Linked DNA regions of Occultella kanbiaonis. The protein of the gene in region 2 binds, or shares a complex with, the protein of the main gene of each other region. Links are inferred from orthologs where the notes say so. Each region holds a gene or a part of one and is shown on either strand. Other genes may lie near its edges. The genes, in order: GKS42_RS13650 and GKS42_RS23430.

What was found.
Region 1: the proteins of GKS42_RS23430 (region 2) and GKS42_RS13650 are in contact, whole or in part, in a solved structure (PDB 8BNU), measured with the Escherichia coli proteins. The link is inferred for Occultella kanbiaonis from one-to-one orthologs.

The regions. Positions count from the first base shown.
Region 1 is NZ_CP046175.1:2,947,863-2,962,223, reverse strand. The notes cover bases 1,967-4,965. They hold GKS42_RS13650 (3-hydroxyacyl-CoA dehydrogenase NAD-binding domain-containing protein), read right to left. Parts: upstream 4,497-4,965; coding sequence 2,436-4,496; downstream 1,967-2,435. Other genes in these bases: GKS42_RS13645 (thiolase family protein), read right to left, coding at 4,493-4,965; GKS42_RS13655 (ribose-phosphate diphosphokinase), read left to right, coding at 1,967-2,463. Outside these bases: dxs (1-deoxy-D-xylulose-5-phosphate synthase), read left to right, coding at 1-1,424; more of GKS42_RS13655, read left to right, coding at 1,456-1,966; more of GKS42_RS13645, read right to left, coding at 4,966-5,719; pflB (formate C-acetyltransferase), read left to right, coding at 5,910-8,165; pflA (pyruvate formate-lyase-activating protein), read left to right, coding at 8,165-8,998; GKS42_RS13630 (HRDC domain-containing protein), read right to left, coding at 9,113-10,375; GKS42_RS13625 (DUF3000 domain-containing protein), read right to left, coding at 10,372-10,950; GKS42_RS13620 (carboxylate--amine ligase), read left to right, coding at 11,094-12,335; GKS42_RS13615 (hypothetical protein), read right to left, coding at 12,439-12,918; GKS42_RS13610 (HNH endonuclease signature motif containing protein), read right to left, coding at 12,945-14,361. UniProt on the Escherichia coli protein: Catalyzes the formation of a hydroxyacyl-CoA by addition of water on enoyl-CoA. Also exhibits 3-hydroxyacyl-CoA epimerase and 3-hydroxyacyl-CoA dehydrogenase activities.
Region 2 is NZ_CP046175.1:5,114,623-5,130,232, reverse strand. Bases 4,484-7,347 are described here. They hold GKS42_RS23430 (acetyl-CoA C-acetyltransferase), read right to left. Parts: upstream 6,642-7,347; coding sequence 5,325-6,641; downstream 4,484-5,324. Other genes in these bases: GKS42_RS23425 (TetR/AcrR family transcriptional regulator), read left to right, coding at 6,804-7,347; GKS42_RS23435 (3-oxoacyl-ACP reductase), read right to left, coding at 4,484-5,328. Outside these bases: GKS42_RS23455 (carbohydrate ABC transporter permease), read right to left, coding at 1-898; GKS42_RS23450 (ABC transporter substrate-binding protein), read right to left, coding at 902-2,227; GKS42_RS26825 (hypothetical protein), read left to right, coding at 2,447-2,569; GKS42_RS23440 (MaoC/PaaZ C-terminal domain-containing protein), read right to left, coding at 3,062-3,982; more of GKS42_RS23435, read right to left, coding at 3,979-4,483; more of GKS42_RS23425, read left to right, coding at 7,348-7,505; GKS42_RS23420 (acyl-CoA dehydrogenase family protein), read left to right, coding at 7,502-9,589; GKS42_RS23415 (MBL fold metallo-hydrolase), read right to left, coding at 9,611-10,372; GKS42_RS23410 (siderophore-interacting protein), read left to right, coding at 10,454-11,311; GKS42_RS23405 (LLM class flavin-dependent oxidoreductase), read left to right, coding at 11,356-12,384; GKS42_RS23400 (aldo/keto reductase), read right to left, coding at 12,440-13,426; GKS42_RS23395 (hypothetical protein), read right to left, coding at 13,453-14,784; GKS42_RS23390 (DUF2255 family protein), read right to left, coding at 14,926-15,291; GKS42_RS23385 (zinc-binding dehydrogenase), read right to left, coding at 15,345-15,610.

The DNA.
Region 1 (14,361 bases), 2.2 Mb from region 2 along the record:
GCGACGACCGGCGGCTCGTCGTGGTGGTCAACGACAACGGCTGGTCCTACTCGCCCACGGTCGGCGGACTGGCCCGCTACCTCGACGCGATGCGCACGGACCGCAACTACGAACGGGTGCTGAACTGGGGCAAGAACACCCTGCGCAGCGGCGGCCTGCCCGGCCGGATGACCTACGACGCCCTGCACGGGCTCAAGGAGGGGCTGAAGGACGTGCTGCGCCCCCAGGGCCTGTTCGAGGGCCTCGGGATCAAGTACGTCGGTCCGATCGACGGGCACGATCTGGATGCCCTCGAGTCCGCGCTCCGCAACGCCAGGGGCTTCGGCGGGCCGGTCATCGTGCACGCGATCACCGAGAAGGGCCACGGCTACACGCCCGCCGAGCACGACGCCGTCGACCATTTCCATGCCGTCAAGGTGATCCACCCCGAGACCGGGCTGCCGGTCGCCGCCGCCGGGACCGACTGGACGTCGGTCTTCGCCGACGAGATCGTGGGCATCGCAAGGGCGCGGTCGGACGTCGTCGCGATCACGGCCGCGATGCCGGTCCCGGTCGGGCTCGGCGGGATGCAGAAGGAGTTCGCCGAGCGCGTCTTCGACGTCGGGATCGCCGAGGAGCACGCGCTCACCTCCGCGGCCGGGATGGCGTTTGCGGGCCTGCACCCTGTGGTCTGCCTCTACGCGACGTTCCTGAACCGAGCCTTCGACCAGCTGCTCATGGACGTCGGCCTGCACCGGGCCGGGGTCACCATCGCGCTGGACCGGGCCGGGCTCACCGGCGAGGACGGTGCCAGCCACAACGGGATGTGGGACATGGCGATGGCCAGGATCGTCCCCGGGCTGCGGCTGGCGGCGCCGCGCGACGAGGCGACGATGCGGGAGGCGCTGCGCGAGGCCGTCGCGGTCCGGGACGCACCGACCGTGGTCCGTTACCCGAAGGGCGCGATCGGTGACCCGATCCCGGCGATCCAGCGGGACGGCGTCGTCGACGTGCTCGCCCGGACCGCAGGCGACGGTGACGCCCGGGTCCTCGTGGTGGGCGTCGGCCCGTTCGCGGCCACGGCCGTCGAGGTCGGGACACGGCTCGGCCGGCAGGGGATCGGCAGCACCGTCGTCGACCCCCGGTGGGCACTGCCGGTGCCGGAACAGATCCTCGACGCTGCCGCGCGGCACGACCTCGTCGTCACCATCGAGGACGGAGTGGTCCAGGGGGGCGTGGGGGCTGCGATCCGGGACGCCCTGGCCGAGCGGGAGGTGGCTGTCGGCGTGCGTACGCACGGCATCCCGACCAGGTTCCTCGGCCACGCGAGCAGGTCCCAGCTCATCGCCGACCTCGGCCTGCGGGCCAAGGACGTCGCCCGGGACACGGCTGCGGCGGTGGCCGCGCGCACGGACCGTCGCGCCGCCCTCGACCAGATCCCCTAACATCGCCAGCAGACCCCCGAAAGGCACGTGTATGCGAGACATTGTGGTGTTCACCGGCAGCGCGCACCCCGCGCTCGCTCAGCTGATCTGTGACGAGCTGGGGATCGAGGTGTCCCCGTCGGAGACCTCCCGGTTCAGCAACGACTGCCTGCAGGCGCAGCTACTGGCGAACTGCCGTCAGCGGGACGTCTACATCGTCCAGCCACTGGTGCCACCCACCCAGGAGCACCTGATGGAGCTGCTCCTGATGATCGACGCGGCCAAGGGCGCCTCGGCCGCGCAGATCACGGCGGTGATCCCGCACTTCGCCTACGCCCGGTCGGACAAGAAGGACGCGTCCCGGATCTCCCTCGGCGGGCGCCTGGTCGCGGACATGCTGGTCGCGGCGGGCGCGGACCGGATCCTCACGATGACGCTGCACTCGCCGCAGGTGCACGGGTTCTTCTCGGTGCCGGTGGACCACCTGACCGCCCTCGGGGTGCTCGCCGACCACTACCGCGACCGTGACCTGTCCGACTCGATCGTGGTGTCGCCGGACCTGGGGAACGCGAAGACCGCGACCCAGTTCGCGCGGCTGCTCGGCCTGCCGGTCGCCGCGGGCAGCAAGCAGCGGCTCGCGGACGACAAGGTGGTCATCGACGCCATCGTGGGCGACGTCGCCGGCAAGCGGGCGATCGTGCTCGACGACGAGATCGCGACCGGTGGCTCGATCGTCGAGCTGTTGTCCAAGCTCGCCGAGGAGGGCTGCCACGAGGCGTCGATCGCCTGCACCCACGGCCTGTTCACCGGCAATGCGGTGGCTCGCCTGAGCGAACACCCGATGGTCACCGAGGTGGTCACCACGGACACGGTGCCCGCGCCGGGCGACTGGCACTCACTGGTCGTTCGGTCCGTCTCCCAGCTGTTCGCCGAGGCGATCCGGCGGATCCATGAGGGTGAGTCGGTCAGCAGCCTCTTCGACGGCGTCGACCCGACCCACGCCCCACCGCAGCCCTCCCTGTTCGAGCGGCCTCAGCTCGCCACGTCACGGGTCAGGTGACCCGACCGGCGCAGGTACGGCGTGATCCCACCCAGGTGGAACGGCCAACCGGCGCCCAGGATCATCCCGAGGTCGATGTCGGCCGCATCGGAGACCACCTGCTCGTCCAGCATCAGGGTGACCTCCTCCGCGAGTGCGCCGCCGACCCGGTCCAGTAACTCCGGCGCCGTGTAGGCCCGGCCGGACCGGGATCCGAAGTACCGCTCGATCCCCGGGTCCACCGGTGAGGCCGCCGTGGGACGACCCTCGTAGGTGACGAAGGGCGTGCCGTCGGTGACCATCCGGGCCAGCCCGGGCGAGGTCGGGTAGCGGTCGCCGAGGTTCTCGCGGAGCGTGTCCAGGACGTGCATGGCGACGGCGGGCCCGACCAGCTGCAGCAGCTGGAACGGCCCCATGGGTAGGCCGAGCGGCCGCAGCGCGGCGTCCGCGGTGGGTACGTCGGTGCCGTCCTCGAGGGCACCGAGGACCTCGCCGAGCAGACGCACGAGCAGCCGGTTCACGACGAAGCCGGGCGCGTCGGCGACGGCGATCGCCGACTTGCCCGACGCCTTGGCGACGGCGAACGCGGTGGCGTAGGCAGCGTCGTCGGTCCGTTCGGCGCGAATCACCTCGACGAGCGGCATCTGCGCGACCGGGTTGAAGAAGTGCAGCCCGACGACCCGCTCGGGATGGGCGAGGTCGGCAGCCATGGCGGTGATCGACAGCGCGGACGTGTTCGTGGCGAGGATCGTGTCCGCACCGACGACCGTCTCGAGCTCGGCGAACACCTTCTTCTTCACGTCGAGCTCCTCGAAGACCGCCTCGATGACCAGGTCTCGGTCCGCGAGGTCGGCCAGGTCGGTTGTCGCGGTCACCAGGGAGGTGATCCGGTTTGCCTCGTCGGCTCCGATCCGACCCTGCTCGGCGAGCTTGGCCACCTCGACCCGGACGAACCCGAGGCCCTTCTCGGCACGGTCGGCGTCCAGGTCCCGCATGATCACCGGCAGGCGCATCCGGCGCGCGAACAGCAGCGCCAGCTGGGAGGCCATCAGCCCCGCACCGACCACGCCGACGGAACGCACCGGCCGGGCCAGTTCCGTGGGCGGCGCACCCACCGGCCGCTTGGCGCGGGAGGAGGTCAGGTCGAACGCGTACACACCGGCCTTGAACTCCGGTGAGACGATCAGGTCGGCCAGTGCGTCGTTCTCGGCGGCGAAGGACGCGTCCTTGTCACCGTCCGCGGCGAGTGCGAGCAGATCGAGGGCCACGTACGGGGCCGGTGCGGCACCGTGCAGACGGGCGTCCACCTTGGCCCGGGCCGCCTCCACGGCCTCGAGCCACCGGGCGCGGCCGGCTTCGTCGATCGGCTCGGGACGGGTCGGAGAGACCTCGCCGCGGAGTACGCGGGCGCTCCAGCGCAGCGACTCGGCGAGGAAGTCCGCGGGTTCCAGGGCGACATCCATCAGGCCGAGCTCGACGGCCTCGTCGGCCTTGAGCTGGCGGTTGTTGCGCAGCGGGTTCTCCACCACCACGCCCAGTGCCTTCTCGATGCCGATCAGGTGCGGCGCCAGGAACGTGCCGCCCCAGCCGGGGATCAGGCCGAGGAACACCTCGGGCAGGCCGAGGTTGCGCACCGAGCCGGCGACGGTCCGGTAGGTGGCCGAGAGAGCCAGTTCCATGCCGCCGCCGAGCGCGACCCCGCCGACGTAGGCGAACGTCGGGACGGCCATGTCGGTGAGGATCCGATAGGTGTTGTGACCCGCCTCGGCGATCTCCCGGGCCTGCACGGTCGTCGTGATGCCGGCCGCGGCCTTCAGGTCGGCGCCGGCCGCGAAGTGGAACGGCTTGCCGGTGACGGCGGCGGCGACGATCTCGCCGGCGGCGGCGCGGGCCGCGACGGCCTCGACGGCCTCCCGCAGCGACGCCATGCCGCCGGCGCCGAGCGTGTTCGGCTTCGTGAAATCGAGGCCGTTGTCGAGGGTGATCAGGGCCAGGGTGCCGAGGTCATCGAGCTGGACGTCGCGGACCAGGGCGCGGGTGATGCGCTCGCTCATCGGTTGTTCTCCTCGGTGGCAACGGCGTAGTCGGGGTGGTGGGGGTTCTCCCAGATGACGGAGCCGCCCTGGCCCAGGCCCACGCACATGGCGGTGATGCCGTAGCGGACCTCCGGGTGCGCGGCGAACTGGTGGGCGAGCTGGGACATCAGGCGCACGCCGGACGCGGCGAGCGGGTGCCCGACGGCGATCGCGCCACCGTAGGGGTTGACCCGGGGATCGTCGTCGGCGATGCCGAACGCGTCCAGGAACGAGAGCACCTGCACGGCGAACGCCTCGTTCAGCTCGAACAGGCCGATGTCTGAGATGGACAGGCCCGCGATCTCCAGGGCGCGCTCGGTGGCCGGCACGGGACCGAGGCCCATCACCTCGGGCGGGACGCCGGCGTACGCGTAGGAGACCAGCCGCAGCTTCGGGGCCAGGCCCCACGCGGCGGCGACGTCGCCCGCGACCAGCAGGGCCGCCGTCGCCCCGTCAGTCAACGGCGAGGAGGTCGCCGCGGTGACCCGCCCGCCCGGCCGGAACGGGGTCGGCAGGCCGGCCATGCCCTCGACCGTGGTGCCGGGCCGGGGCGGCTCATCGGCGGTGGCAAGGCCCCAGCCGCGCTCGGGGTCAGGCACGCCGACCGGGACCAGGTCGCCGGTGATGTGCCCGGCGGCCAGCGCCGCCGCGTACTTCGCCTGGGAGGCCGCACCGAACGCGTCCGCGCGTTCCTTCGTCAGCGCCGGGAACCGGTCGTGGAGGTTCTCCGCGGTCGCGCCCATGACCAGGGCGTCCGGGGAGACGATCCGCTCGGCGACGAACCGGGGGTTCGGCTCGGCGTCACGGCCGAGGGGGTGACGGCCCATGTGTTCGACGCCGCCGGCCAGGGCTGCGTCGACGGCACCGACGGCGATTCCGGACGCGAGCGTGGTGACGGCGGTCATCGCTCCCGCGCACATGCGGTCGATCGCGAAGCCCGGGACCGTGGTCGGCAGCCCGGCCAGCAGGGCGACCGTGCGGCCAAGGGTCAGGCCCTGGTCGCCGGACTGGGTGGTGGCGGCGATGGCGACGTCACCGATGGAAGTGACCGGGACGCCGGGGTTGCGCCGGAGCAGGTCCCGCACGACTGCGACGGCGATGTCGTCCGCGCGGGTGTTGGCGTACAGGCCGTCGGGCCTGGCCCGCCCGAAGGGGGAGCGAACGGCATCGACGAGCACAACATCTCGACCGAGTAGGGGCATCGGGCGACCTCCTGGTCACGTCTGCGGGACTTCTGGGACTGCGAGTACTAGGTAACTCCGGGGCCACTCTATACGGCGTGGATGTGATCCGGCACACCGGGCCGGACGGTCTTTGGTCCCGGGATTCCCGTCGGTGCCGTTCCTAGGGTTGAAGGGAGCGAGGGGCCAGGCAAGGGAAGGGATTGCGGCGATGACCACGACGACGCACGAACGGGCGGCCCATGGGGCCTGGCACGACTTCGCCCCTGGCCCGTGGCAGGAGCGCGTCGACGTTCGGGACTTCATCCAGCGCAACTACACGCCGTACACCGGTGACGGATCGTTCCTGACCGGACCCACCGAGCGGACCACCCGGGTGTGGCAGCGCCTGGAGGCGATGTTCCCGGCCGAACGAGAACGCGGCGTGTACGACGTGGACGCCAGGACGCCGTCGGGCATCACCTCGCACGGGCCGGGCTACATCGATCGAGACGACGAGATCATCGTCGGGTTGCAGACCGACGCTCCACTGAAGCGGGCGATCATGCCCAACGGGGGCTGGCGGATGGTCGAGACGGCCCTGAAGACCTACGGGTACCCGGTCGACCCGGGGCTCGCGACCGTCTTCACGACGTACCGCAAGACCCACAACGACGGCGTGTTCGACGTCTATCCGCCGGCCGTACGCCGGGCCCGGTCGAGCCACATCATCACCGGGCTGCCGGACGCCTACGGTCGGGGCCGGATCATCGGGGACTACCGTCGCCTCGCCCTGTACGGCGTGGACGCCCTGATCGCGGACAAGCGCCGCGAGCGGGAGGAACTGGGGGAGCGGCCCTCGCTCGAGGACGTGATCCGCGACCGGGAGGAGAACGCCGAACAGCTCCGGGCCCTGGAGGATCTGCGCACCATGGCCGCCGGCTACGGCTTCGACGTCTCCGGGCCGGCCCGGACCGCATCCGAGGCGGTGCAGTGGCTGTACTTCGCGTTCCTGGCCGCGGTGAAGGACCAGAACGGGGCGGCGATGTCACTCGGGCGGACCTCGACGTTCCTGGACGTCTTCCTGCAGCGTGACCTCGAGTCGGGTGTGCTGGACGAGACCGGCGCGCAGGAACTGATCGACGACCTGGTCATCAAGTTGCGGATCGTCCGGTTCCTACGCACCCCGGACTACGACGCACTGTTCTCAGGGGACCCCACCTGGGTCACCGAGTCGATCGGTGGCATGGGCGCCGATGGTCGGACCCTGGTCACCCGGAACTCGTTCCGAATGCTGCAGACGCTGTACAACCTGGGCCCGGCACCGGAGCCCAACCTCACGGTGCTCTGGAGCCCGCTGCTGCCCGAGGGGTTCAAGAGGTTCTGCGCGCAGGTCTCGATCGACACATCCGCGATCCAATACGAGTCGGATGAACTGGTCCGCGGTGACTGGGGTGACGACGCGGGCGTCGCCTGTTGCGTATCCGCGATGGCCATCGGCAAGCAGATGCAGTACTTCGGCGCCCGGGTGAACATCGCCAAGGCGCTTCTGTACGCGATCAACGGCGGACGGGACGAGGTCACCGGGGCCCAGGTCGCGCCCGAGACCTCGCCCGTGACCGGGGACGTGCTCGAGTACGACGACGTCCGGGCCCGATACGACACGCTTCTGGACTGGCTCGCCGAGACCTACGTCGACGCGCTGAACTGCATCCACTACATGCACGACAAGTATGCATACGAGCGCCTGGAGATGGCGCTGCACGACCGTGACATCCTGCGCACCATGGCGTGCGGCATCGCCGGCCTGAGCGTGGCGGCGGACTCGCTCTCGGCGATCCGGTACGCGAGCGTGCGGCCGGTCCGGGACGAGTGCGGTCTGGTCACCGACTACGAGGTCACCGGCGAGTTTCCCCGGTACGGCAACGACGACGACCGGGCCGACGCGATCGCCGTCGACCTGGTGCGTTCGTTCATGGCGAAGCTGCGCACCCGGCCCACCTACCGCGGTTCCGTGCACACCCAGTCGGTGCTGACGATCACGTCGAACGTGGTGTACGGCAAGCACACCGGTAACACCCCAGACGGACGCCGGGCCGGAGATCCGTTCGCGCCCGGGGCGAACCCGATGAACGGACGGGACACGCACGGCATGCTCGCGGCGGCCCTGAGCGTGGCCAAGATCCCCTACGGCGAGGCGCAGGACGGGATCTCGCTGACCACCACCGTGGTGCCCAGCGGGCTCGGCCGGACGGGCCAGGAGCAGGTCGGCAACCTGCGCGGGCTGCTGGACGCGTACATGGGTGCGGGCGGCTTCCACCTGAACGTGAACGTGTTGAACCGGGAAACCCTCGAGGACGCCATGCTGCATCCCGAGAACTATCCGCAGCTGACCATCAGGGTGTCCGGGTACGCGGTGAACTTCGTGCGGCTGACCCGCGAGCAGCAGCTCGACGTGCTCTCGCGGACCTTCCACGGGAGCGTGTGATGGTTGTGACGGCGCCCGGCCCGGATGTGCGGGCCGTGGCGGGTGGCCGGGCGCCGGAGGTGGCGCGGGAGGACCGCTCCGTCCGGCTGGCGCGGATCCGGCTCGGGGAGCTCGGCTCGGTGCACTCCTGGGAGCTCGTGACCGCAGTGGACGGGCCCGGGACCCGGATGACGCTGTTCCTGTCCGGGTGTCCGCTGCGTTGCCTGTACTGCCACAACCCGGACACCTGGCGGATCCGGGACGGGCGGCTGACCGATGTGGCGGAAGTGCTGACCCGGGTGGCCCGATACCGGCACGTGTTCGCTGCGACCGGCGGCGGGCTGACCGTCTCCGGCGGCGAGGCGCTCATGCAGCCGACGTTCCTCGGCAGGATCCTCGCCGGAGCGAAGGAGCTGGGGGTGCACACCACGCTGGACACGTCCGGGTATCTGGGTGCGAACGCGACCGATGTGATGCTCGCCGACACCGATCTGGTGCTGCTGGACGTGAAGTCCGGGGATCCGAACACCTACCGCCGGGTGACCGGGCGGGACCTCGGACCGACGCTTCGGTTCGGGCGCCGGCTCAGTGACGCCGGCATCGCCACCTGGATCCGGTTCGTGCTCGTTCCGGGCCTGACCGACGACCCGGACAACGTGGCACTGGTGGCCGACTACGCCGCGTCGCTGCCCTCGGTGGAGCGCGTCGAGGTGCTGCCGCTGCACCAGATGGGGCGCGAGAAGTGGGCGCGGTGCGGGATCCCGTACGAGCTCGCCGACACGAGACCGCCGACGGCGGAACTCACCCAGCGGGTGCGCGACCAGTTCGCGGCGCGTGGGTTGCTGGTGTTCTGAGCAGGTTCGGGTTACGAGGCCCGCGGGGTCGTTCCGGGTGCTGTTCCGGTTCGGGCCGTTCTCGCGGCGCGGGCCGTTCGGGCCCCCTGGGCGGTGCGCGCCCATCTGGCCGTTCTAGCCGTCATCCTGGGTCGCGGTGGGATCCTTCACGAGCGGCGGAGCCACGAGCGCGCGGGCGATCGGCTCGGCGACGAGTTCCACCTGCCACGGCCGCGCACCGAGGTCGGTCAGCGCGATCGAGACCGTCTCCGGGGTGATCCGACGCGGTGGCGCCCATGCGATCCGGCGCTGGAACTCCGGTGTGAGCAGGTTCTCCTGCGGTACGTCGAGGCTGTCGGCGAGCTCGCGCACGTCGTGGCGGACGTTCTCGAGGCGGACGGCACCCTCGGGGTTGCGGTCCCGCCAGGCACGCGGCGGGGGCAGGGTGTCGCCGAGCGGGGTCCGCTTGGCCGGCAGGTCCCCGGGACCCAGCGTGAGCGCTCGCGCGACGGCCGCGGCCCAGGTGGGTAGGCGGCGGGCGGCGCCGCGGTTCTTGAACGGACGGAGCTCGGCGAGCGCAGCCTGGCTGCGCGGCTTGGCCTGCGCGGCGGCGACGATCGCGGCGTCGGGCAGGATCCGGCCCGGGGAGATGTCGGCGCGCTCGGCCTCGATCTCACGGGTGTGCCAGAGCTCGCGCACGATCGCGAGTCCCTGGGTGTCGCGGACCAGGTGCGTGCCGGAGGTGCGGCGCCATGGGTCGATCCGCGGCGAGGGTGGCGGAGCGACGCGGATCGCCTCGAACTCCTGCTCGGCCCAGTCGAGCTTCCCGGCCTCGGCGAGCTGACCGGCGAGCACGTCGCGCAGCTCGACGAGGACCTCGACGTCGAGGGCCGCATAGCGCAACCAGCTCTCCGGCAGCGGACGCTCGGACCAGTCGGCGGCCGAGTGCTCCTTCGCGAGGGCGAAACCGAGCTCGCCCGCGACCATGGGGCCGAGGCCGACCCGGTCGCGGCCGAGGAGGCGGCCGGCGAGCTCGGTGTCGAAGAGGCGTGACGGCGTGAAGTTCAGTTCCGCGAGGCACGGCAGGTCCTGGTTGGCGGCGTGCAGAACCCACTCGACGCCGTCGAGCGCGGCACTCAGCCCGCTGAGGTCCGGGAGCTCGCGCGGATCGATCAGGGCGGTGCCGGCCCCGGCACGGCGGATCTGCACGAGGTAGGCGTGCTGGCCGTACCGGTAGCCGGACGCACGCTCGGCGTCCACGGCGACCGGCCCGGTGCCGGCAGCCATCCGCTCGGTGACCTCGTCAAGGGCGGCGGCGGTGCTGGTGACCTCGGGGACCCCACCCGCCGGTTCGAGGAGAGGGCGTAGTTCGGGGGCCGTGGGCTCGACGTCGGTCATCGCTTCCTGTTCAGTGGGCTCACGTTGTCCGGGATCGGCGGTAGACCGGCAGTCTGGCAGGACAGCAGCGCCCAGGCACGCAGGTGCGGTGCCAGGTCGGTGCCCTCCGGCGTCCAGGACGCCCGGATCTCGATCTCCACCTCCCCGGACCGAAGGTGCAGGCCGCCGAAGGTCTCCGAGAGCACGCGGGTCACGGTGCCCGAGAGCGAATGGTGCTCGGCCCCCTCTGCCTCGAGCGCGTCGGTGAGCCAGGACCAGCCGACCTCGCCCAGCATCGGGTCCGCGGAGAACTCGGGTTCCAGCTCGGCCCGGGCCATGATGATCACCCGGAACTCGCCGTTCCAGGCCTCCTGGCCCTCGGGGTCGTAGAGCACCACGAACCGTCCGTTGCCGAGCATGTCGTCCGGGTCCCGGGTCGGGTTGACCTCCCCTGTGAGTGCCAGGGCGTACGGCGCGATCCGCGTCGGGGCCGGCACCTCCTCGAGGTGGAACTCCGGACGCATACGGTGCCCACGCAGGCTCAACAGAGCCGCCTCGAAGTCGGGGGGCGCGACCGGCGTCTGCTGCACGTTCACTTGTTCAGGCTAAGCCGCGCGGGGCCAACCCACGAGAGGCGCGCCGAAGGTGGGCCGCTAGACTCACCCACGTTCCGCCGTCGGGCATCGGCCCCGCGCAGCGAACCACCCACCCGCCAGAACCGCACGGAGGACGCGCGCCCATGACCAACCGGACGCTCTGCCCGGTGCTGCTCGGCACCGACCTCGGTATCTACGCGATGGCGCGGTCCTTCCATGAGGCGTACGGGGTGCGGTCTGTCGTCATCAGCGAGTTGCCGCGGGGGCCGATCAACGACTCGGCGATCCTGGACAACGTGCTCATCGGCGACGGCGCCGACGACGCAACGATCCTTGCCGCGCTCGACACCGTGGCCGCGGCGCACGCCGGCGCGGACCGGATCCTGGTGGTCAACTCCGACCACCAGCTCGCGTTCGTGCTGCGGCATCGGGAGCGGCTCGAGGAGAACTACGTGATCCCGTTCGCCGACGCGGCGACCGTCGATGCCCTCGCGGACAAGACCTCGATGTACGCGGTACTGGAGCGGCTCGGGATCCTCGCGCCGGCCACCGTGGCCGTCGCGGCGCTGCCAAGGGACGAGCCGGCGTGGCGGGCTGCGGCGGCGCGGCTGACGTTCCCGATCGTGATGAAGCCGTTCGCGGGCGCCGAGTTCGAGGAGCTGAAGTTCGCGGGCCGGCGGAAGGTCTACGCGCTCGACGACGCCGACACGCTCGTGCGCGAGCTGGAGCGGATCGCCGCTGCCGAGTACGGCGGGACCATGCTGCTGCAGGAGCTCGTGCCCGGTGACGACACGTGGAACCGGGTGGTGAACTGCTACGTCGACTCCCACGGGGACCTCACCATGGCCGCCTCCGGGCGGGTGTTACTGGCGATGCACCAGCCAACGTTCATCGGGAACTCGGCGATCATCATGGTCGACTACGACGCCGAGCTCGTGGAATCCGTGCGTGCGGTGCTCGCCGAGGTGGGATTCCGCGGGTTCGCGAGCGTCGACTTCAAGATCGACCCGCGTGACGGCCGAGCCCGGCTGCTGGACATCAACCCGCGCCTTGGGCGATCGCACTACTACGCGAACGTCGGCGGGGTGAGTACCGCTCAGGTGCTCGTCGAGGACCTGGTGCGTGGTCGACGGGTCGAGCCACAGCGGGCGACGGCGGAGGGCATCTATGCGTACATTCCGACGTTCGTGCTGGGTCGGTACGTGCGCGACGAGGCACTGCTCTCGCAGGCACGCGGGGTGCTGCGGCGTCGCCGTGCCGTGCACCCGCTGAAGTACCGCAAGGACCGCAACGTGAAGCGGTGGGCATACCGGCTGCTGGCGCAGGTCAACCAGCTGCGGGCACTGCGGACGTATTACCCGCGGCCCACCGACAGCGGGTTCTGAGCCGGGCGGACAGCGGGTTCTGAGCGAGTTGACAGGTCGTCATGGCAGCCGACCGGATTCGGTACCCGTGTGGAAATGTCGGCCGACGAAGCCCGTCGAAGCCTCAGCCGACGAAGTCGGTGCCCGCGTAGAAGTGGAGCACCGGCACACCGAGCTCCTCGCGGGCCCTCGAGGCCCAGTCCTGGTGGAACGTGTCCTCGACGGCGTGCGGCCGCGTGACCACGATCAGCTCGGCGGCGTTCAGGTTGTTCACGGCCTGCTTCACCGCCGGCAGCGGGTCGTCCGCGATGACCGAGCCGGACGCCGTCGCACCGGCTGCGCTGAGACGCTCCAGCGACGCGCCCAGGGAGATGTCCGCGGTGAACTTGGCCTTCTGCTTGTCGGCGCGATGGACGAGGGCATCCCACGCCTCGCGCATCTCGAACAGACTCAGGTGGTCGATGAAGTCGGTGACGATGTTGCGCTCGGTGTCGGCCGGCACCAGTACCTCGAAGGTCGCCTCCGGGTCGTCGTGAAGATTGAGGATGTTCTTCACGTCGCTCTCGCGGAGAGCTTCTTCGGTGAGGATGAGAAAGGTCGGCATGAGGCGAGCATAGTGTGGCCGGCCGGTCAGAACGGCGGCGGCTCGTCCCGACGATCCGCGGCTGCGGGGGCCACCTCACGGGCGAGGCGGATCGTGTCCCCGGCGGTGAGTTTGCGATACCGCTGACCGGTCGGCGTGGTCCACTCGAACACGCCGGGCGTGGGCTGGACGAGGCGGTAGCGGGCGTGTGTCTTCAGCAGATGGTGCCGCTTGCACAGTGGCCCGAGGTTGTGTGCCGCCGTCGGGCCGGCGGGATAGGGCACCGTGTGGTCGAGCTCGGAGTCGACGGCCGGTTGCGAGCAGCCCGGGGCCACGCAGGTCTGGTTGCGCTGGCGTACGTGGTCCGCGAGCCCGACCGGGGGAGTGTAGGTCGTGGTGCCGACGTCCAGGACGGTGCCGGATGCGGGGTCGGTGAGCAGACGGCGTAGCGTCGCCTGCGCAGCGTAGGCGCGCGCGTCTCTGGCTGGGATCGGCCCCAGTGAGGTGACGTAAGCCGGAGCGTCGCCGCCGAGGAGGGTGGTGATCGGCATCGTGACGTCCACCCGGGCCCGGCGGCCGGCCGACGAGCCGATCGGGTATCGGTGCAGCACGGTGCCCGACGCCGGGACGGCCCGCGTGGGCTCCGGGTCGGAGACGGGAGGCGAAGCGAGATCGACCTCGCTGCGGGAGATGACGAGGCCGAACGCAGACCGCGGTGTGGCCGCTGCCCCGAGCGCGGACGGCGTTGTCACCGTGTCGCCGCGGAGGTGGGCGCCGCCCTCGAGCAGTCCGGGGTCAACGCGCTGGTACCTCGGCGTCGGGTGCGGCGTGGACAGGGCCGTGCCGTGGGCCGCGGCCGCGCCGTGGGCCGCGGCCGCGCCGGTCCGGATCGCTTTGCTGGTGGGCGGAGTGATGCCGCTGGGCGCAGCGGTGCCGGTGGGCCGGATCGCGCGGGTTGGAGCATCCGCCTGCGGTGGAGGGGGCACGGGCATGCCAGGGAGTGCACCGACGATGGGAGTCACTGGGCCGGGTGGCGCGTTGCGCACCCGTAGCCGGCGCTCCTCCTCGCGCATGCGGTCGCGATACCACTCGATTCCGGCGGGGCTCAGCGCATTGATCACCAGCTCGCGATCGCGTCCGGTGCGGTCGGCGATCGCGAGGTACCGTGCGATCGCACGAGCCGTGGGCACGACACCGTCGGCCATGAGGGCGGCGGCGTCGAACGGGGCGACGAGGCCGAGAATGACCGGTGGCAAGGTGCACTGGCCGCCGACAGGCACGGATGGGGTCGCAGGGCCGGCCGCGGGCGGGCCGGACACGGTGCCCGGTGCGGGCGGGTCGGACACGGCAGTGCCGGACGGAGCGGGGCCCGACCGGCCGTCCGTCACGGAAGGAGCGTTCGCCAACGACGCGCCGGCGATCGGAGCATCCGTACCCGCCGGGAGCTGGATCGCGATGGTCCCG
Region 2 (15,610 bases):
CGATGATGACGAGGAGCAGCCAGGCCATGGCAGACGCGTAGCCCATCTGGAAGTTGGTGAAGCCGCGCTCATACAGATAGAGCGTGTAGAACAACGTCGAGTCGGACGGCCCGCCGGACCCACCGGAGACGATGAAGGCCTGCGTGAAGGACTGGAACGCACCGATGACCTGCAGCACCAGGTTGAAGAAGATGATCGGGGAGAGCAACGGCAGGGTGACCCTCAGGAAGATCTTGCGCGAGTTGGCACCGTCCAGGGCGGCCGCCTCGTAGTACATCGTCGGGATCTGCCGCAGCCCGGCGAGGAAGATCACCATCGGTGACCCGAATGTCCACACGTGCAACAGGATCAGCGTCCAGAGGGCATAGTCCGGATGGGAGACGTAGCCGATGGTGGCGTCGACGCCGAGCGCCCGCAGGAGCTGGTTGATGAGACCGTCGGTCCCGAAGATCTGTCGCCACAGCAACGAGACCGCGACCGACCCGCCGAGCATGGAGGGTAGGTAGAACACGGACCTGTAGAACGGCAGCCCCCGCATGCCCTTGTTCAGAAGCAGCGCGATCCCGAGTGCGACGATCAGCTGCAGAGGCACGCCCACCAGCACATAGGTGAACGTCACCCGCAGCGACTGGTGCAGCCGGTCGTCACCGAGCATCCGCACGATGTTGTCGAACCCGGTGAAGTTCGGTGACTGGATCAGGTTGTAGTCGGTGAACGACAGGTAGAGCGACGCGAGCATCGGGCCGATCGTGAATGCGAACAGACCGACGAGCCAGGGTGCCAGGAACGCATACCCGGCCCGGTTGTCCCGGCTCGTCTCCTTGCGCCGAGCCGCGCGCTGTTCCGGGGTCTGATGACCGCCGGTCCTGAGCTTGGAGAGCTCGGAGAGGGCGCTCACGCGTCAGCCACCGAGGCTCGTGACGAGCTCGTCGTAGAAGCCGGTGGCCGCCTCCTCGACAGTGAGCTTGTCGAACAGCAGGTCACTCGAGTAGCGCAGGAGCAGGGATCCCAGCTGGCCACCGCCGGGCGGCGGCGCGATCGGGGTGTCGCCGAGCTCGGGCTCGATGTCCGCGATGAAGGCCGCGACCCGTTGCTGGGGGTCGGACAGCATCGAACTGATGTGCTCCGCGATCTCGCCGTTCGCGGGGATACCGCGCTCGGAGAGGCAGATCTCGGCGGCCTCGGTGCTGTTGACCCACCAGTTGATGACCTCGACGGCCGCCTCGGGGTTCTCGGTGCGCGCAGAGGCCGACCACAGCATCGACGCCTTGTACCAGGCCTTGCGGGTGGTGGCGTCGCCGTCGAAGCTCGGGTAGCGCAGCATCGCGTACTCGGTGCCGCCCGCGGCCTCGGCCGCGTCCAGCTGGTTCGACCAGTACATCGACATGGCCGCGGTGCCGGTCAGGAGCCGGCCCTGGTCGAACGGCAGTGAGGCCTCCTCGGTAATCTGGGAGGCCGAGGGCATCGCGCCGGCGTCGGCGAACTGCAGGTGGTACTCGAGCCACTCCGTGATGTCGGACACGTCGAAACCGGGCTGGTTGCCCTCGATGAACAGTTCCTTGCCCCGCTGCCGCAACCAGGCGCTGAGCATCACGTCGTTGGAGATGAAGGCCGTCGTGCCGATGATCTCCCCGCCGGACGCCTCGGTGATCGCGATGGCCGTCGTCAGCCAGTCGTCCCAGGTCCAGGTCGTGTCATCGGGGAGGTCAACGCCGAGTTCCTCGAACATGGCCGCGTTGAACAGGACCGAGGGGGAGTTGATGCCGGCGTTGACGCCGTAGTTCGTGCCCTCGATGACGCCGGAGTCCGCGGTGCCCTCGATGAACTTGCTGGTGTCGAGTCCGTATTCGGCGAGGTCCAGGAGTGCCCCGCGCTGCCCGTACTCGCTGATGTAGGCCATGTCCATCTGGATGATGTCGGGCGCCGTGTTCCCGGCGGTCTGGGTGGCCAGCCTGTCCCAGTAGCTGGCCCATTCGCCGGGCTGGGCCTCGATGGAGAAGTTCGGGTTCTCGGTCGTGAACGCGTCGATGGCGTCGGTCGTGTTCTGATTGCGGGTCGGGTTGCCCCACCAGGTGAGGGTCAGGGACGTGCTGTCTCCATCACCGCCGCCGCCGCCACCACCGCCGCCGTCACCATCACCGGTGTCTCCGCGGCTGCAGCCGGCGAGGCCGAGGCCGGCAGCCCCCATCGAGGCCATGGCAAGGAACTGGCGTCGTGTCGTCGTCATTGGTGTCTCTCGTCTTCATCGTTGAATCGGTCAACTAGCGCGAGCCGCCAAGATTACAACGTTGGAGAATCAAGGACAAGAGATCGCCCGAATGATCGGAAACCGATCTCTCGGACGGCCGTGCTCGCACGACGGGCGGACGCCTCCGGGAAGGATGCGCGACCTGGACGCCGACGGCGAGTACGTCACGTTCGCTGTGGACGACGCCGACTCCCGACGATGCTGGCCGAGGTCGCCCGGCTGCAGCCGAGGTCCATCGCTGCCGCACCGCCGTCGCCGGAGGAGCTCTTCCTCAGCCACTACGGGGACGAGCTCGCCGCGCTGAACGGAGCGGGACGATGACCACCGCGACCCTGGCGGGTGGGCGCACCCAGGGTTCATCCCCGCGGCCGCGAACACCCTCGGTGGCGCCGTCTGGACGAAGATCTGGATCACCGGCGCCGTCGCTCTGGCCTTGGGCGTGGCCTTCCTGGTGACCTGCAACGGGCGTGGCGAGGAGGAGCTGGGCCGCACCGAACTGCTCCGGTCCCGCAGGCTCGGGATCCATGCGCAGTCGTCGGCCGGATACGCCGTGGTGACCGCCCTCAGCCCTGATCGCCGGTGTGGGCATCCCCCCGTCCTCGATCGTGTTCGGGCTGGATCCGGAGGGCACGGGCGCCACCGGCTCCGCGGTGCTCGGTGGTGATGACCGCCGTCGCGGCCGGTGCGGTCGCGGTGGGCCTGGTCAGGTTCGCCCGCCGGGACGTCACCACGGCTTGACCTCGGCGCACCTCGGGCCGGGCCGACGGGCCTGGCTCGAGCCCTGTGCAGCGGACCGGCGCCACCGGGTACGGCTCACGGCAGCGGCTGGACCGCCCCGGAGAAGTGCCGGGTGCCGGTTCTCGGGTCCCAGCCCAGGAACGTGGTGCCCGCATCGCTGGCGGTCAGATTCAGGGCGACCTGCCCGGGCAGGTAGACCGGCTTCCGGAACTCCACCTCCCACGTGAACGCGTCGCCCCGCGCCGGACCGACGGCGGCCAGCGCTCGCGATGCCGTGTACATCCCATGCGCGATCGCCCGCTTGAAGCTGAAGAGTTTCGCGCTCAGCCCGGACAGGTGGATCGGGTTCCGGTCCCCGGACACGTCGGCGTAGCGCCGGCCCGTCGAGGCGCCGAGGCGCCAGTTCGCGGTCGCCTCCGGCAGCGGCGTGTCGGTGGGGTACGCACCCGAGGAGGCGCCGCCGTCGGCCGCCTCCACCAGAGCCAGTCCCTTGAGCGGCTTGCCCTTGGCCAGGTAGGTGGACACCCCGCGCCACAGCACGTCCAGGCCGTCGGCCTGGCCGACCTCGGTGACCAGGTCCACCTGGGTCCCCGAGCGGTGCGCGCGCAGGTTCTGCGCCCACGCCCGGACGGTCAGCACGTCCTCGGCGTGTACGGGGTGGCGCTGCTGGACCTGGTTGGCCACGTGCACCATGCCCATCAGCGGCAGCGGGAAGTCCTCCCGTGCCATCACGGCCATGGCGACCGGGAATCCGAGCACGTGAACGTACCCGGCGGGCAGGGTGTCCGAGCCGGCTTCGCCGAGCAGGTGCTGGTAGGCGGCCAGCTGGGCCCGGTCGACCCGCACGTCGTCGACCCGGTAGGAGATCTCGGGCAACCGGGCCACGATCGGGCCGGGCCGGCGCACCATCAGGCGGGCGGACCGGGCCACGGCCTGCCCGTAGAGCGAGGTGAGCGAGGGAACCTCCGGCAGGAGCTGCTCGCGGCGGGTACTCACTGGCCCACCAGGTTCTGCCCGCACACCCGCAGCACCTCACCGTTGATGCCACCGGCCTGCGGCGACGCCAGGAACGCGATCGTCTCGGCGACGTCAACCGGTTGGCCGCCCTGCTGCAGCGAGTTCAGCCGGCGGGCCACCTGGCGGGTCAGCGCGGGGATCCGCGCCGTCATCTCGGTCTCGATGAAGCCCGGTGCGACGGCGTTCGCGGTCCCGGCCCCGTGGGCGAGCCGCGGCGCGAGGGCTCGGGTCATCCCGATCACGGCGGCCTTGGAGAACCCGTAGTTCGTCTGACCGCGGTTGCCGGCGATCCCCGACGTGGACGCGAGCGAGACGAGCCGCAGCCCGTCCGGGCTCAGGCCGTCCGTGGCCAGGAACGCCTCGTTCATGCGCAGCTGCGCATGAACGTTCACGGCGACCACCGAGTCCCAGTGGTCCGGCTTCATGTTGGCGAGGAGCTTGTCCCGCGTGATCCCGGCGTTGTGCACGACGATGTCGATCCTGCCGTACCGGGACCTGGCCCGCTCGATGATGCGTGCGGCGGCGTCGGCGCCGGTGATGTCGAGCTGCAGCGCGATGCCGCCGACCTGGTTCATCACCGAGGCCAGTGATTCCCCGGCCGCCGGCACGTCCACGCCGAGCACCTGTGCGCCGTCGCGGTGCAGCACCCGGGCGATCTCCGCGCCGATGCCGCGCGCGGCACCCGTCACCACGGCGACCCGCCCCTGGAGCGGACGCGTCCAGTCCGCCGGTGCGACGCCGTCGGCCGTGTTCACGTGGACGAACTGGCCGTCCACGAACGCCGAGCGGGCGGACAACAGGAACCGCAGCGCCCCGACGGCGGAGGGCGCGTCGGGGCTGATCTGGTCGCCGAGCACGATTCCGTTGCCGGTCGCACCGGCGCGCAGCTCCTTCGCGATCGAGCGGAGCAGGCCGTCCACGCCGGTGCGCACCGCTGCGACGGCCGGCTCGTCGTGCGGGCCGGCGGCCCGGGAGACGGTGACCACGCGGCCACCGGGGGCGAGCGAGCGCAGCACCGACCCGAGCGCGAGGACCCGCTGGGAGGCCTGCTCGGGCCGGGTCAGGTCGGTCAGGACCACCACGACGGCCCCGATCCGGCCATCGGGGACGTTGCGGTGCACGTCCAGGTCCCAGCCGAGCAGCGTCCGGGCGACCGCGTCCGTGTCCGGACCCTCGCCGATGACCAGGGCCCGGCCCGGGATGAGCGGGGTATCGACGGCGGCCGGGTCGGTGCGGCGCAGGTGTGCCGGGCGTGGCAGTCCGAGCTTCTTCGCGAGCGTCTTCGTGACGCCCGAGTTCACGAGCTCGAGGTAGGCGTCGCTCATGCTGCTTCCAGGATCATCGCGACGGCCTGGCCACCGGCGGCGCAGACGGAGATGAGCCCGCGCACTCCTCCGCCGTCGGGCCGGGCCTGCTTCGCCCGGGACAACAGGCTGGCCAGGGTGCCGACGATCCGCGCGCCGGTGGCGCCGAACGGGTGCCCCGCGGCCAGCGATGAACCGGCCACGTTGAGCACGGCCGGGTTGAGCTTGCCGAGCGGGGGCAGGCCGACCTTGGAGACCATGAACTTCTCGTCCGCCCACGCGGCCGTGGTGGTGAGCACGGTGGAGGCGAACGCCTCGTGGATCTCGATGAAGTCGAAGTCGGCGAGGACCAGCTTGTTGCGGTGCAGCAGGCGCGGCACGGCGTAGGCACCGCCCATGAGCAGGCCCTCCTCGCCGCGGACGAAGTCGACCGCGGCGGCCTCGGCGTCGACCACGTGCGCAAGCACCGGCAGGCCGCGCTCGGCGGCCCACTCGTCCGTGCCGAGCAGAACGGTCGCGGCGCCGTCGGACAGCGGTGTCGAGTTGCCCGCCGTCATCGTGGCGACGCCCTCACCGAGGCCCTTGCCGAACACGGGCTTGAGCTTCGCGAGCTTCTCCGCGGACGTGTCCGAGCGCAGCGACTCGTCCCGGACGAGGCCACGGTAGGGGGTGATCAGGTCATCGAAGAGGCCGTCCTCATATGCCTGCGCAAGGTTCGTGTGGGACGCGAGGGCGATCTCGTCCTGGGCCTCACGGGTGATCTTCCACTTCAACGTGGTGAGCGCCTGGTGCTCGCCCATCGACAGCCCGGTGCGGGGCTCGGCGACGTCCGGGGCAACGGGAGCCAGGTCTCCGGGGCGGATGCTCGCGACCAGCTTCAGCCGGTCCGGCAGGGTCTTGGCGCGGGAGAGCTTGATGAGGGTACGGCGGAGCCGGTCGCTGACCACGATCGGGGCGTCGGAGGTGGAGTCGACACCGGCGGCGATCCCGGAGTCGATCTGGCCGAGCGCGATCTTGTTCGCGATCGCGGTGACCGTCTCGAGGCTCGTGCCGCAGGCGCGTTGGACGTCGAACGCCGGGGTCTGCGGGGACAGCGCGGACCCCAGGACGGCCTCGCGGGTCATGTTGAAGTCACGGGAGTGCTTGAGCACTGCGCCGCCGGCCACGTCCCCGAGCCGCTCGCCCTGCAGCTGGAACCTGGCCACGAGTCCGGAGAGGGCGGCGCCGAGCATGTCCAGGTTGGTGGCGTTGGCGTACGCGCCACCGGCCTTCCCGAAGGGGATGCGGTTGGACCCGATCACCGCGGCGCGGCGGGGGCTGGAAGTGCTGGGCATGGAACTCCTCGTTCTGATCGTTGCGACTCGGAACTGATGGTCGTGGTCGTGCTCTGATCGTGTCCTGATCAGGCGCCGGATCGCATCCGGAGCCCGGCGTGTCAGGTGCGGCTCCCGCATCGACACGTGCCTACTACCAACAGTACCTGATACTCTCAGTACGTGAGTAGGGCCACAGTCACCACGACACCGGCGGAGCCGCAGGGCTCCGATGCGGACGGCCGCTCGCGCCGATGGGACGCCCACCGTGCCGAGCGCCGGGCCGAGCTGTGCCACGCCGCGCGCCGGGCCGTCCACCACGGCGGCGCCGAGCTGTCGATGGATGAGATGGCCGCCCAGATGGGCACGTCGAAGTCGATCGTGTACCGGTACTTCACGGACAAGGCCGGCCTGCGGTCCGCCGTCGGGGCCATGGTCCTGGCGGAGATGTCCGGTGCGTTCGAGGAGGCCGCGCACGGCGCCGGCAGCCCACAGGATCGGCTCCGCGCGATGGTCGGGATCTACGTCGGCACCCTGGCGCAGTCGACGAACGTCTACCGGTTCGTGACCCGGTCCGGTGACGGCGCCCCCGGCCCGGACGCGGACGTCTCCGACTTCCTGACCACCCTCACCGACTACGTCGCGGCACCGCTGCGTGAGGTACTGACCGGATCCACGTCCGACCCGCGTCTGGCCGACGCCTGGGCGGCCGGCGTGGTCGGGTTCGTACGAGGTTCGGCCGAGTCCTGGCTCGCCCTGAACCCCGTGGACCGCCTGGACCCCGACCGCCTCGTGGTCCTCATCAGCAACTGGCTCTGGGCCGGGGCGAGCGCCCCGCTGCCCGGCATCACCCGGATCTCGACAGTTCCAACGGAGGAAGCATGAGCAGCACCGCCAAGCCCACCACCCCCGCGCGTCTGCACTTCGACACCGCGGTCGTCGCCGATCTGGTGGACGGCCGCTGGGCCCAGATCCGCCGCGAGATGCGCGAGTGGATGCTGGACGAGCGGTTCCGCAAGATCGAGGGCCAGCCCTACCGCGAGCACCGCGCGCGCGTCCTCGAGCAGGCCAAGCTCCTGGTGGAGAACGGCTTGGTGCAGCGGGCGTTCCCTGAGCGGCTGGGCGGCTCGGACGACCCGGGCGGCAACATCGCGGGTTTCGAGGAGCTCGTGGTCGGGGACCCGTCCCTGCAGATCAAGGGCGGCGTCCAGTGGGGTCTGTTCGCGGCGGCCATCCTGCACCTGGGCACCGACCACCACCACGACACGTTCCTGCCCGGCGCCATGGACCTGACCGTGCCCGGCTGCTTCGCGATGACCGAGATCGGGCACGGCTCCGACGTCGCCGAGCTCGCGACGACCGCGACGTACGACCCGCGGACCGAGGAGTTCGTGATCAACACCCCGTTCCGTGGTGCGTGGAAGGACTACATCGGCAACGCCGGTGAGCACGGCACGGCCGCGGTGGTGTTCGCGCAGCTGATCACCGGTGGCGTGAACCACGGTGTGCACGCCTTCTACACCCCGATCCGGGCCGCGAAGGCGGATGGCACCACCGGTGACTTCCTGCCCGGCGTGCGGGGCGAGGACGACGGCCTCAAGGGTGGCCTGAACGGCGTCGACAACGGCCGGCTCGCGTTCGAGAACGTGCGGATCCCGCGGACCAACCTGCTGAACAGGTACGGGGACGTCACGCCCGAGGGCGAGTACTCCTCACCGATCGACAGCCCCGGGCGGAGGTTCTTCACCATGCTCGGCACGCTCGTCCAGGGCCGGGTCTCGCTCGGCGGGTCCTCGGTGGCGGTGTCCAAGATGGCGCTGGCCACGGCGATCCGGTACGGCAACGAGCGCCGCCAGTTCACCGGCGCCGACGACACGGTGGAGACCGTGATCATGGACTACCAGCAGCACCAGCGCCGGCTGCTGCCGCTCCTCGCCCGTACCTATGCGGCCCAGTTCACGCACAACCAGCTGCTGCAGCGCTTCCACGAGGTGTTCTCCGGCGAGTTCGACACCGACTCCGACCGCCAGGACCTCGAGACCCTCGCCGCCGCGTCGAAGCCACTGAGCACCTGGCTCGCGATGGAGACCATCCAGACCGCCCGCGAGGCCTGCGGCGGCGCCGGCTACATGGCCGAGAACAAACTGGTCGGCCTGCACCAGGACATGGACGTGTACACCACCTTCGAGGGCGACAACACGGTGCTGCTGCAGCTCGTCGGCAAGCGGCTGCTCGCCGACTACGGCCGGTCCATGGCGAAGATGGACGTCGCGGGAGCGGTGCGGTACGTGGCCGACCGCGCGGTGGACATGACCCTGCACCGGACCCCGCTGCGCCGCGCCGCGCAGTCCATCCAGGACTGGGGCTCCAAGGCCCGTTCCGCCGGTGAGCTCCGTGATCCGGAGGCCCAGCGCGAACTCCTCGAGGACCGCGTCGAGACCATGATCGAGGGCATCGCCACCTCGCTCCGGGGCGCCAAGGGTGCCTCGCCCGAGGTCGGCGCCCAGGTGTTCAACGACAACCAGCACGAACTCATCGAGGCGGCCCGCGCTCATGGCGAACTGCTCCAGTGGGAGGCGTTCACCGAGGCGCTCGCCCGGATCGAGGACCCGGACACCCGCCAGGTGCTGACCTGGCTGCGGGACCTGTTCGGGCTGGTGACCATCGAGAAGAACCTCTCCTGGTACCTGATCCACGGGCGGATCTCGACCCAGCGGGCGGCCACCGTGACCTCCTACATCAACCGGCTGCTGCCCCGCCTGCGGGTGCACGCCGCCGACCTGGTGGAGGCGTTCGGCTACACCGACAAGCACATCGGCGCCACCATCGGCACCGGCGTGGAGGCCGAGCGCCAGGCACAGGCGCGCGAGTACAAGCGTCAGCAGCGGGCGAGCGGCAACGAGCCGGTCACGGAGAAGGCGCTCCGGGCCAAGGAGAAGGCGGAGCGCAGGACCAAGGTCAACGCCTGACCGAGGCCCCATCGCGCGTGGTCAGGTGGCTCGCCGGTTGGCCGCGTGCTCCTCGCGCAGCCAGGCGGGACCGGCGGCCAGGCGCGGGTCGTCGTCCGTAGGCTCGCGGGACAGTCCGGCGAGGTAGGCGCGGTCGGCGGTCAGCCGGGCCGTGGGGGAGTCGGCCGTGCCGGCCAGAGCCGGGTGCCCGTGCCCCGGGATGAGCACCGCCGCCCTCTCGACGTACGGCGCGAGCCGGTCCAGCCCCCGCGCGTAGGCCGCGAGCCCGGTCTCGCCGGCCAGCGGGATCTCGAGGTCGGAGAGCATGTCACCGGCGATCAGCACGTCCACCCCGGGCAGCCATAGCGCCCCGTGCCCGGGCGCGTGCGCGTCGTGCGCGACGACCTCGGCGACGCCTCCCGCCCAGGGCAACGCCCCGCCGTCGTACGCCGTGACCTGGCCCGCGAGCGGCCGCAGGTCCGCCGCCAGCGCGGCGCGTACCTCGTCGATATGCCCGACGGCGGACCTCGCCGCCGCGGTCGTGGCAAGTCGCGGAGCGGTTCCGAATCGCTCGTGCCAGAGCAGGTGGTCGTGGTGGGCGTGCGTGGACCAGCCGAGGACCACGCGCAGCGACCGCGCGGCGAGGAGCTCGGCGATCGCGTCGAGTTCGTCGGCGTGCCAGGCGGGGTCGACGAGGACGGCCTCACGCCAGTCGTGCAGCACCGTGGTCGTCGTGTGCATCGTGCGCGAGGTGAGCACGATGACGCCCGCAGCCGGTTCCAGCGGGTCGGCGGCATGGTCCATCGGATCAGTGTGACGCAGGCCCCACCGCCCGCCCTCGAGGACCGGGTTAGGGTGGCCTTGGTCTAAGTCGAGGAGTTCGTCATGTCCCAGCCTGAGCCCAACCGCCGTGGAGGGTCCGCGATCCGGGCCGAGGTGGTCTCCGCCGAGAACGTCACCCCACAGATGCGGCGAGTGGTGCTGGCCGGTCTCGACGGGCAGCCGCTGCCGATCGAGTTCAGCGGGCTGACCGACTCGTACGTGAAGCTGGTGCTGCCGCGGCCCGGTTCCGGGGTGAGCGAGCCGTTCGACCTGGACGAGGTCAAGGGGACGCTTCCCGCCGAGCGGTGGCCGGTGCTGCGGACCTACACGATCCGCGCCTGGGACGCCCAGACCGGCCGGATGACCCTGGACTTCGTGGTCCATGGCGATGAGGGGATCGCCGGGCCGTGGTCGGTCGCGGTGGAGCCCGGGGACGAGGTGCAGTTCCGGGGTCCCGGCGGCGGGTACGCGCCGGATCCCACGGCGGACTGGCACCTGTTGATGGGCGACGAGAGCGCGCTGCCCGCGATCGCGGCAGCCCTGGAGGCGATGCCGACGGACATCCCGGTGCGCGCGTTCATCGAGGTCTGCGACCCGGCCGAGGAGCAACCCCTGCTGACGGCCGCGCAGGCGCAGGTGCGGTGGATCCACCGGGAGACCTCACCGCGCCCGCCGGGGGTGGAGCTGGTGGAGGCCGTGCGGGAGCTCGAGTTCCTGCCGGGCCGGGTGCAGGCCTTCGTTCACGGGGACGCGGACGTGGTCCGCGAGATCCGCTCGTACCTGCGCTTCGAGCGGCGCCTGCCGACGGCGGACCTGTCCATCTCCGGCTACTGGCGCCGGGGCCTGGACGACGAGGGGTGGCGGGCCGCCAAGCGCGAGTGGAAGGCGGCCGTGGACGCCGAGGAGGCGGCGCACGCCTGAGCGGAGGCGAGGAATACCGCCGATCGGCGCGAGGTTGACTGGCGATGAGCTCCCGCAAGAACATCGGATTCCTGTCCTTCGGGCACTGGACCCCGCATCCCACCTCGGCCGTCCGGACCGCCGCCGACGCGCTGCTGCAGAGCATCGATCTCACCGTTGCCGCGGAGGAGCTCGGCGCGGACGGCGCCTACTTCCGCGTGCACCACTTCGCTCGGCAGCTCGGCTCGCCGTTCCCCCTCCTGGCCGCGGCCGGTGCCAGGACGAGCCGCATCGAGATCGGCACCGGGGTGATCGACATGCGCTACGTGAACCCGCTGGCGTTCGCCGAGGACGCCGGCGCCGCAGATCTCATCGCAGGCGGCCGGCTCCAGCTCGGGATCTCGAGGGGTTCACCGGAGCAGGTCGTCGACGGCTGGCGCCACTTCGGGTTCGCGCCTGCCGAGGGGGAGACGGACGCGGACATGGCGCGCCGGCACACCGAGGTGGCGCTGAGGATCCTTGCCGGCGAGAAGTTCGCGGAACCGAACCCACGGCCGATGTTCCCCAACCCACCCGGTCTGCTCCGGGTCGAGCCGTACTCCGAAGGGTTGCGGCAGCGCATCTGGTGGGGCGCGGGTTCGGACGCGACCGCACGCTGGACCGCCCAGGAGGGAATGAACCTCATGTCCTCGACGCTCAAGTTCGACGAGTCGGGCGAGCCGTTCCACGTGCAGCAGCGCAAGCAGATCGATGCCTACCGCGCGGAGTGGGCCGAGCACGACCACGGCTTCGAACCGCGCGTGTCGGTGTCGCGCTCGATCTTCCCGATCGTTGACGACCGTGACCGCAGCTACTTCCTCGGCAGTGGCGACCGTGGGGATCAGTTCAGCCAGATCGACGGCACGCGGGCGGTGTTCGGCCGCTCGTACGCCGACGTGCCCGAGGCCCTCGTCGCCCAGCTCCGGGGTGACGAGGCGATCGCCGCGGCCGACACCGTGCTGCTGACGGTCCCGAACCAGCTCGGCGTCGACTACAACGCGCACGTCCTCGAGTCGGTGTTCACGCACGTCGCGCCCGAGCTCGGCTGGCGCTGACCGGTACCGCCGGGCGCGGTGAGGCCCACGCCCGGCGGTGCCTGCGCCGTCTGCGTCAGATGCCGACCATCGCCATGCCGGCGTCGTTGTAGCGGTTGCCGCTGACCGGGATGCGGTCGGTGAGGGCGTCGAGGTCGGCGACGTCGTCCGCGGACAGCGCGACGGCGGTCGCCGCGGCGTTCTCCTCGACGCGAGCGATCCGTCGCGTGCCCGGGATCGGGACGATCCACGGCTGCTTCGCGAGCAGCCACGCGAGCGCGATCTGACCGGGGCTCACGCCCTTTGTCGCCGCCAGCGTGCGGACGTGGTCCACGATCGCTGCGTTGGCCGCCAGGTTCCCGGCCTCGAACCGGGGCACGCGGTTGCGGATGTCGCCCTCGGCGAAGCTGGTGGACGTATCCACGGTGCCGGTGAGGAATCCCTTGCCGAGCGGGCTGAACGGCACGAACCCGATGCCGAGCTCGGCGAGCGTGGGCAGCACCTCGGGCTCCGGGTCGCGGGTCCACAGCGAGTACTCGCTCTGCACGGCGGTGACCGGGTGCACGGCGTGGGCGCGGCGGATCGTGCCGGCCCCTGCCTCGGAGAGGCCGAAGTGCCGGACCTTGCCGGCCTGGACGAGTTCGGCGACGGTCCCCGCGACGTCCTCGATCGGGACGTTCGGGTCCACCCGGTGCTGGTAGAAGAGGTCGATGACGTCGGTGCGGAGCCGCTTCAGGGACGCGTCGGCGACCCGGCGGATCTGCTCCGGGCGGCTGTCGACGCCGGACGACGCGCCGTCGACGATGTTCCAGCCGAACTTGGTCGCGATGACGACGTCGCCACGGATCGGCTCGAGGGCCTCGCCGACGAGTTCCTCGTTCACGTAGGGGCCGTAGGCCTCCGCGGTGTCGATGAACGTGACGCCGCGTTCGACGGCCCCGCGCAGCACGCCGATCATGTCGTCGCGGCTTCCGGGGTTGGGTCCGTAGCTCTGCGACATGCCCATCGCGCCGAGGCCGATGGCTGAGACGTGGAGGTCGTGTCCGAGGGTGCGGGTGTGCATGGTGTCTTCCTTCTGGTTCGGTGTTCCTAGGGCAGGAGGTTCGCGAAGAGGTGCCGGCCGATGTTCTCGAGGGCCGCCTCGTCGTTGGTGAGACCGACGTAGCCGCTGCGGTCGACGATGGCGATGTCATCGGCCGCCTCGGCCCGCTCGAGCAGCCCGGTGACCCAGGAACGCTGGTGCTTGTAGACCGCGACCCGGACGCCCCTACGGGCCAGTTCCAGGACGACGTCGGCGAGCGCTGCCTTGGCCTGTTCGACCGTGGCGTCGGGCTCCGCGGCGCGCGCGTCGTCCCAGTCGGGGTCACCGGCGAGCCGCAGGCTCTCCAGGGCGGGCATGTCCAGCAGGAACGCGCCGTCGGCGCCGTCCAGGTCGAGCCGCATCCGCCGCACGGCCAGACCGACGAGGGGGGTCAGGTCCGCGTTGCGGGTGGTCCGGGTCAGATGCAGTTCGGTCAGCTCTGGCAGGCCGAGGATCGGTTCGACCCCGAGCAGGCCGGGCGCTCCCTCGGCGCCGACCCTGAGCGTGCGCAGGCCGGTGCACTCGGCCAACGGAGAAAGGTCGGCGCCGTCGGTGAGGACCACGTCCAGGCTGGTCAGGTCGGGTACGGCGCCGATGCCCTCGATCGACGGGGCCACGCCGAGGTCGAGCGTGTACGGCGCCTGGCGGAACATGGTGGCCGCGAACTCGCGGCGGTCGAAGTTGCCCCACGCCTTGTGCAGCTCGTCGAGGACGGCGTCCGGATAGCTCTCCTGCGCGTACCGCCCGAGCACCGTCAGCGCCGCCGGGGTGGCGATCGCGCCCAGGGCGCGGATCGCGGCACTACGGCCCGCCGCCTTCTGGCCCGGATGCGGGGCGAGGTCGGCCGGGTCGACGTCCGGGTGTGCGGCCAGCCACCGCTTCACCTCCGAGACCTTCTTCGGGAGGTCGGGTCCGGGCACCGCGGGAGCGGGCGGCTTCGCGAGGTCGGTCGCGTGCTTGGCCGCGGCGCGACGGATCGAGGCAAGCTTCCTCGCGACGTTCGCATCGCCGTCGAGAAGGCCGGCCATGCGGTCCACGACGCCGACGTCCACGCGCGCGGCCAGGGTCAACAGCCCCCAGAACTCCTGGGGCTGGGACGTCAGGAACCTGATCTCGAGGTCGGGTGACGGGGCCAGGCCCAGGGCTACGGCGAGCCCGGCGTCCTCCACCAGCGCCAGCGCCGCCCGCTCGGCGGGCGGGTCGCCGGCGGACTTGGCCATGCCCTTGATGGCATTGGGCTGGTTCGAGAAACCATTGATCCGGTCCAGCAGCGCTTCGGCGGCGTCGGCGCCGAGATACGTGCTCAGGCCGGTCTGGATCGGGTCGTCGGAGTTGTCCATCGGGGTTCCCCCATGAGTCGCGGGTGTCGGTTCCGGGCCGAGCGCCCGACCATGCACGAGGCTAGGGGCCCTCCGCGTCCCATCGACCCGCACCGCACCGGAGCGACCTGCCGATCCGGTGCGAATGCCGGAGGCTGCCGATCACGTCGGGTCGACCCGCAGAGTCGTCGCCGTGGCGACGGCGTTCGTGATCGCCCGGACGGCGGAGCTGCTTCCGTACTTGGCGCGGTAGGCGGCGTCGATCGCCGGGTCGTGGGTGTCGTCACGGGTGAAGGTCACCTCGGCGTGGACGCCGCCGGCGTCGATGACGCCGGTGCCGGTGCGCTGCACGCCGCGGTACCAGGCACCCTCCTCCCCGCGCACCGAGCGGAGGTACAGGGCGTCGTCCACGACGACGTGCCAGACGATGCGGGAGTTGCGCAGGCTTCCGTCGGGCCGGTGCGCGGCGACGTCGAGTTCGCCGACGGCGTCGATGGCGGCGAGGTCGGCAGGGTTCCAGGCGGTCATTGGAGTCTCCTCGGGTTCGGACGGTGCGGGGGGCGCGCCCCCACACTCCTCGGTCACGGGCGGACGAGCACCTTGAGGGACTCGCGCGAGTCCATCAGCCTGTACGCCTCGGCGATGTCGTCGAGGGAGGTCTCGGCATCGAACACCCGGCCAGGATCGAGCCGGCCGCCGAGCCGGCCGTCGAGCACCTGGGCCAGGGCATCCTCGAGGTAGGCCCGCACGGGTGCCGGACCGCCGTTGAGGGTCGCGTTCTTGCCGAACAGCGACCCGAAGCCGACCGGGGCGTCCTCGTACTGGGGCACCCCGACGCGGGAGATGA